Linked DNA regions of Thiocystis violascens DSM 198. The protein of the gene in region 2 interacts with the protein of the main gene of each other region in a pairwise test. Links are inferred from orthologs where the notes say so. Each region holds a gene or a part of one and is shown on either strand. Other genes may lie near its edges.

Region 1 (3,313 bases), 590 kb from region 2 along the record:
CTTGGGAGACCGGGAGATCGTTAAATCGCCGACCAAATCAAACGCGAGCTGCTGATGTGTCAAATGAGTCAGCCCAGTTGACTGGGAGAGCAGAGTGCATTTTCCAGTTCTTCCACATCGACGAACGCATGATAGACGCCAAAGCGTTCGAGTGATTCGGGTAGCCCAAGGAAAGCATGAATCAGTTTCGCTACACCCACCCACTCGGCGGCGCTGGATGGCCCTTTCATGTCTCTGGCATTGTAGAAGTCAAGGAAGACGAGGCGAGAAGGAAGTTCGTTGACATGTGCGACAAGGTATTGATGTGCAAGGCGGTTCACATATTGGTAGAAATGCTCTGACCAAACTTTGTTTGAGCGCGGGGCATAGAATACGCGCGCTTCCTCAAGCGCGGCATCAATGATCGCTCTGGACTTTAGGCCAGCTTTCGATGGAGGTGACAAGACCTCCGCGACATGCGCCTTGGCTTCGACGAGGACGAACCTCTCTCGATTCGTGACGGCCAGCCCATCCCAAACCGGACCGCGACGGGGCCAGAAATCCGTCAGGTCGCGGATCGGAAACTCGCCGATACCAAGCATCCTGAAAGCCGCTTCATCGCGATACTCCGCAAAGTGCGTGAAGCCAATTGGCGAGCACCAAGCGAGCGTTTCATCCTCCTCGATGGCACCCGCATCGCGGAGTGCCTGCTCGATGAGATGAGGTGCCTTGGCGACGGCAATCTGGAGCCAGCGCTGGCTTCCGGCTGTTGCGAACTCGGGTTCCTTGGGCATGGATTTGGATGCACCCTAACGCTTCTTCGGCGCAATCAAATCCGTAATCGACCCATGCGCCATCTCCGCCGCCAGCCCGATGGTTTCGCACAGGGTCGGATGTGGGTGGATGGTCAGCCCGATGTCTTCCATGTCCGCGCCCATCTCCAGCGCCAGCACGGCCTCGCCGATCAGTTCGCCGGCGTTGGGTCCGGCGATGCCGGCCCCAAGGATGCGCTTGGTCTCGGGGTCGAACAGCAGCTTGGTCATGCCCTCGTCGCGATGGATGCCGAGCGCGCGGCCGCTCGCGGCCCAGGGGAAGACGCCTTTTTCGTAGGGGATGCCGTCGGCCTTGGCCTTGGTTTCGGTCAGCCCCATCCAGGCGACCTCGGGGTCGGTGTAGGCGACCGAGGGAATGGTCAGCGGGTCGAAGAGCGCGGGCAGTCCGGCGATCACCTCAGCGGCGACCTTGGCCTCGTGAGTCGCCTTGTGGGCCAGCATCGGGCCGCCAACCACGTCGCCAATGGCGAAGATGTTGGGCACGTTGGTGCGCATGTGCTGATCGACCTTGATGAAGCCATGCTGATCGACCTTGACCCCGGCGGCCTCGGCATTGATCAGCTTGCCGTTGGGCAGACGGCCCACCGCGACCAGCACCTTGTCGTAGGTCGACTCGCCGGGATGCTTGCCCTCGAAGACGGCCTTGATGCCCTCGGCGCTGGCGCTCAGACTGGCGACCTTGGTTTCCAGCATGATCCGGTCGTAGCGTTTCTTGATGATCTTCTCGACACAGCGGACCAGATCCAGGTCGCAGCCGGGCATGAGTTGGTCCTTGAACTCCACCACGTCGATCTTCGAGCCGAGCGCGCTGTAGACGCTCGCCATCTCCAGACCGATGATGCCGCCCCCGACGATCAGCATCCGCTCCGGCACATCGGCCAGCGCGAGCGCGTCGGTGGAGTCCATGACGCGCGGATCTTCATGCGGAAAGCCGGGGATTTTGATCGAGGACGAACCGCAGGCGATGATGGCCTGGTCGAACTGGATGCGTACCCGGCCTTCCTTGGTTTCGACACCGATGCGATTGGGCGACTCGAAACGCCCGCTGCCCTGGATCACCTGCACCTTGCGCTGCTTGGCCATGGCGGCGAGTCCGCCGGTGAGCTTGGCGACCACCTGATTCTTGCCCGCGCGCATCTGGTCGAGATCGACCTCGGGGGCGGCGTAGGTGACGCCCATGACGCCCAGCGTTTTGACCTCTTCCATGATGACGGCGGTATGCAGCAGCGCCTTGGAGGGGATGCAGCCGACATTGAGACAGACCCCGCCGAGCGTTTCGTAACGCTCGATCAGGACCACTTTCTTGCCCAGATCGGCGGCGCGGAAGGCGGCGGTGTAGCCGCCGGGACCGGCGCCGAGGATCACGACCTCGGTCACCAGATCCGCCGGGCCTTGATCGCCGGCGACGTTTGCCGCGGCGCCGGATCTGACGCGGGCGGCGGCTTCGCTGTCGACCTCCAGCGTGAGGATGGCAGCGTTTTGCGAGACCCGGTCGCCAACCTTGACGCTGACGGACTTGACGGTTCCCGCGCACGGAGCGGGAATTTCCATGGTCGTCTTGTCGCTTTCGAGGGCGATCAGTGACGCTTCTTCAGTGACTTGGTCGCCGGGCGATACCAGCACCTCGATGACTTCCACATCCTTGAAGTCGCCGATATCCGGAACCTTGATTTCGATCGTTTCGTTCATGGTGCAATATTTCTCTATGGCCTGAAGCGGCGCTGGGTGATCAATGAATTCGATTGGGAGGGAATGCTAAACGATCCGGGCGCGTGAGGCGAAGGTCTGCGTCGGATTGCTAAGGATGCGGAGCGCCGTCAGAGGCGTGACACCGCAGAGCGGTATCACGAGAAATCATGTCGATCAATCCACGAACAACGGTTGGTGTCTGGGAGATCGCGGGAGACAACTTGGCAGGTGGTTCAGGTCGCCAGGAAGCGGTTAATCTCCAGCAGATGCATGGGCGGTTGGTTATTGCCATCCAGGGCCTCGTTCAGTGGGACCAACCGATTGGTCTTCCCCTGCTTGCCCGCGAGTACATGGCTCTTGCCATCAAGCGCCGCCTGGACGGCGAAGACGCCAAGTTCGGTGGCCAGATAGCGATCCAGCGCCACTGGCGAGCCGCCGCGCTGGACATGACCCAGCACGCAGGTGCGCGTCTCGAAGCCGTGGCCCTCGATGTCCGCCGCCACCCGGCTCACGCCCCCTTCGCAGGCGCCTTCGGCCACGACAATGATGTGGCTGCGCTTGCCGCGGGAACGGGATTCCTTGATGCGCTTGACGATGGTGTCGGGGTCGTAGGCGTGCTCGGGAATCAAAATCTCCTCGGCGCCGCCGCCGATGCCCGTGAACAGGGCGATCCAGCCGGCATGCCGTCCCATGACCTCCAGCAGGAAGATGCGATCGAACGCCTCGGCGGTGTCGCGCAGACGGTCGGCGGCATCCAGCGCGGTATCCAATGCGGTGAAAAAGCCGATGGTCCAGTCGGTGCCACCCAAATC
Region 2 (3,224 bases):
ATGGCGCGGCGCGAAACCACCAGATTGGGCCGGCGACCGCCCTCGAATTTCGTAATCCTGAAATCGAAACGTTGGCCGACGAACTCGGACAGATCTTCGATAAAGCGGATATCGATCTGCGAGGCCGGACAGAAGGCCCGGATCCCGGCCACCTGGACCTCGACCCCGCCCTTCACGGCGGCGCTCACCTGACCCTGCACCGGCAAGCCCTGGCGGTAGGCGTGTTCCACCTCGTCGACGCCATGATAACGATGGCCCTGCTGGCTGCCGAGCAGCAGCATGCCGCTGTCCTCGTCCTTGCCGGTCACCAGGGTTTCGATGGTCTCGCCAACGGCATGCTTGAGTTGCCCCTCGGCATCTTTCAGGACCGCGATTTCCAGGCGTCCCTCGGACTTGGCGCCCAAGTCGACAAAGGCATAGTCCTCGCCGATCGCCACCAGAGTGCCGCTCACCCGGTCGCCGATGGCGGGTTCGCCCTTCTGGGTTTGCGGGTGAGCTTGATCGAATTGTTTGAGCAGATCTTCGAAGTTTTCAGTGTCGGACATGATAGGCGGGTGCCGCAGGGTTGTGGTGATCCGATCTATTGTAGGGCGGATTGGCCGGTTACCCCAGCCCGATTCGACCGCGTCTATCCCGCAGACTCCAAACGCGCATAGGCCAGCACCAGCCATTTCGGGCCGACATCCCGAAAATTGACCTGGATACGGGCATTGGTCCCGCTGCCCTCCTGGTGCAGGATCACGCCCTCGCCGAACTTGGGATGCCGAACCCGCTGACCGAGTTGAAAACCGCCGGCGACCGGCATCCCGGCCTGACCCCGCATCGGGGCTGTCGCGGCCGGGCGACGTGCGACGCCGCCGCCACGCACCTCTTCCACCAGATCGGGCGGAATCTCGCGCAGAAAACGCGACGGTGCGGGATAGTCCTCGCGTCCGTAGAGACGGCGGCTCTCGGCATGGGTGACGAACAACTGCTGCATGGCGCGGGTCATGCCGACGTAGCAGAGGCGCCGTTCTTCTTCGAGCCGGGCCGGATCCTCGGCCGACAGACTGTGCGGGAACAGACCTTCCTCGACGCCCACCAAAAAAACGATCGGGAACTCCAGACCCTTGGCGCTGTGCAGGGTCATGAGTTGCACAGCATCCTCCGCGCGGTCGGCCTGGGTCTCGCCGGCTTCCAGCGCGGCATGGGCGAGGAAGGCGCCAAGCGCATCGCCCGATTCGTCGTCCAGTTCGTGCTCGAATCGCGTGACCGTTTCCACCAACTGTTCCAGATTTTCGATCCGATCCTGGCCCTTGCCGTCTTTGTTTTTCTGGTAGAACGCGGGGAGTTCGGTGACATCGATCAGATGTCTGGCGAGACCGGCCAATGTCCGGCCGTCGTTGTTTCCGGTCTGCACCTGGATCAGTTCGATAAATTTGCGCAGCGCACCGCTCGCTCTCGGTCCCAGCGCGTCGGTGGCGGTCAGATCCAGCGCGGCCCGCCAGAGCGAGACGCGGGATTCGCGCGCCTGCTGACGCAACAGATCGAGTGTGCGCTCGCCGATACCCCGCGTCGGCGTATTGACCACGCGCTCGAAGGCTGCGTCATCGTCCGGATTGGCCACGAGACGCAGATAGGCGAGCGCGTCGCGAATTTCGGCACGCTCGAAAAAGCGCAGTCCGCCATAGACGCGATAGGGGATTCCGGCCTGGATCAGCGATTCCTCGAACAGCCGCGATTGGGCCGTGGTGCGGTAGAGGATCGCGCACTCGTCGCGCCGATAGCCATCGGTCTCGACGAAACGGCGGATGCGCTCGATCACGAAGCGCGCCTCGTCGACCTCGTTGAAGGCGGTATAGCGACGAATGGGCTCGCCTGCGCTGTCCTCGGTCCAGAGATTTTTGCCAAGACGGGTCGGATTGTGATCGATCAGGGCGTTGGCCGCGGCGAGAATGTTGCCGGTTGAGCGATAATTCTGCTCCAGCCGAACCGTGCGGGTATTGGGATAGTCGCGCTGAAACGACTGGATATTTTCGACCTTCGCGCCACGCCAGCCATAGATGGACTGATCGTCGTCGCCCACCGCGAAGAGATTGTCGTTGCGCCCCGCGAGCAGTCGCAGCCAGGCATATTGAATGGCGTTGGTATCCTGAAACTCGTCGACCAGAATGTGACGGAAACGTTCCTGATAGTGGTGCAGGATGTCCGGTCGTTCGCGCAGCAGTTCGAGCGCCGAGAGCAGCAGATCCGCGAAATCCAGTAGACCGCCGCGGGTACGCAACGACTCGTACTCACGATAGACGCCGATCATTTTGTCCAGGAAAAAATCGCCACCCGCATCCAGATGTTGGGGCCGCAGACCTTCGTCCTTCTGTTTGTTGATGAAACCCTGTACCTGACGCGGCGGCCAGCGTGCTTCGTCAAGCTGCATTGCCTTCAGAATACGTTTGACCAACCGGAACTGATCGTCCGCGTCCAGAATCTGGAAGTGCTGGGGCAGTTTGGCATCCTGCCAGTGAGCGCGCAGAAAGCGATGGGCAAGACCATGAAAGGTTCCGACCCACATGCCGCCGACCGGTTCTCCGAGCATTTCCTCGATGCGCCCACGCATCTCCCGCGCAGCTTTGTTGGTGAAGGTCACCGCTAGCACCGCCCAAGGCGGTACCTGCTCGACCTGAATCAACCAGGCGATGCGATGCACCAGCACGCGGGTCTTGCCGGAACCTGCGCCAGCCAGGATCAGCAGATTTCCGGCTTTGGCGGAAACCGCCTCGCGTTGGGCTGCATTGAGTGAGTCGAGCAGAAGGGATACATCCATCAAGGCATTTTACCCGTGATCGACGGATCGCGGGATAAAACTCCCGACAGACGAGAGATTTGAGCGTTTCGGTCGGGTTTTTATAAAAAATGATGTATACAAATAATTATAATAATAAGGGTTGTGGATAAACTGATTTTTTATTTAAATTAATTTAAAAACAAACGGTTGAATAAGATAAAAGAAGTGCATGGATGCTGGCTAAAGCGATGGATAATCTGTGTGTAACATCGCTCGGCGCATTTTTGCACAGATTATTCACAAATCGCTCCAGTGGTTTTGACCAGGTTTTTATTTATTGATTATTAATCAATAACTTGTGTTTTTGGGCGATTAATCCAGGGCCTGGCGCAGTCGCTGGGGCGATGATCGACGCAAGCGGTGCTTGATGCGATGACTTTAAGAATGGCTTGAAAGCGGCGTA

What was found.
Region 1: the proteins of uvrD (region 2) and lpdA interact in binary tests that used the Escherichia coli proteins (3 or more experiments, as listed by UniProt). The link is inferred for Thiocystis violascens DSM 198 from one-to-one orthologs.

The regions. Positions count from the first base shown.
Region 1 is NC_018012.1:3,716,368-3,719,680, forward strand. Bases 146-3,136 are described here. They hold lpdA (dihydrolipoyl dehydrogenase), read right to left. Parts: upstream 2,502-3,136; coding sequence 789-2,501; downstream 146-788. Other genes in these bases: THIVI_RS16500 (hypothetical protein), read right to left, coding at 146-773; THIVI_RS16510 (ATP-dependent 6-phosphofructokinase), read right to left, coding at 2,735-3,136. Also shown: more of THIVI_RS16500, read right to left, coding at 69-145; more of THIVI_RS16510, read right to left, coding at 3,137-3,313. UniProt on the Escherichia coli protein: Lipoamide dehydrogenase is a component of the glycine cleavage system as well as of the alpha-ketoacid dehydrogenase complexes.
Region 2 is NC_018012.1:3,126,422-3,129,645, reverse strand. The notes cover bases 215-3,116. They hold uvrD (DNA helicase II), read right to left. Parts: upstream 2,801-3,116; coding sequence 629-2,800; downstream 215-628. Other genes in these bases: rpsA (30S ribosomal protein S1), read right to left, coding at 215-545. Also shown: more of rpsA, read right to left, coding at 1-214. UniProt on the Escherichia coli protein: A helicase with DNA-dependent ATPase activity. Unwinds DNA duplexes with 3'-5' polarity. Translocates on single-stranded DNA with 3'-5' polarity. Initiates unwinding more efficiently from a nicked substrate than double-stranded DNA.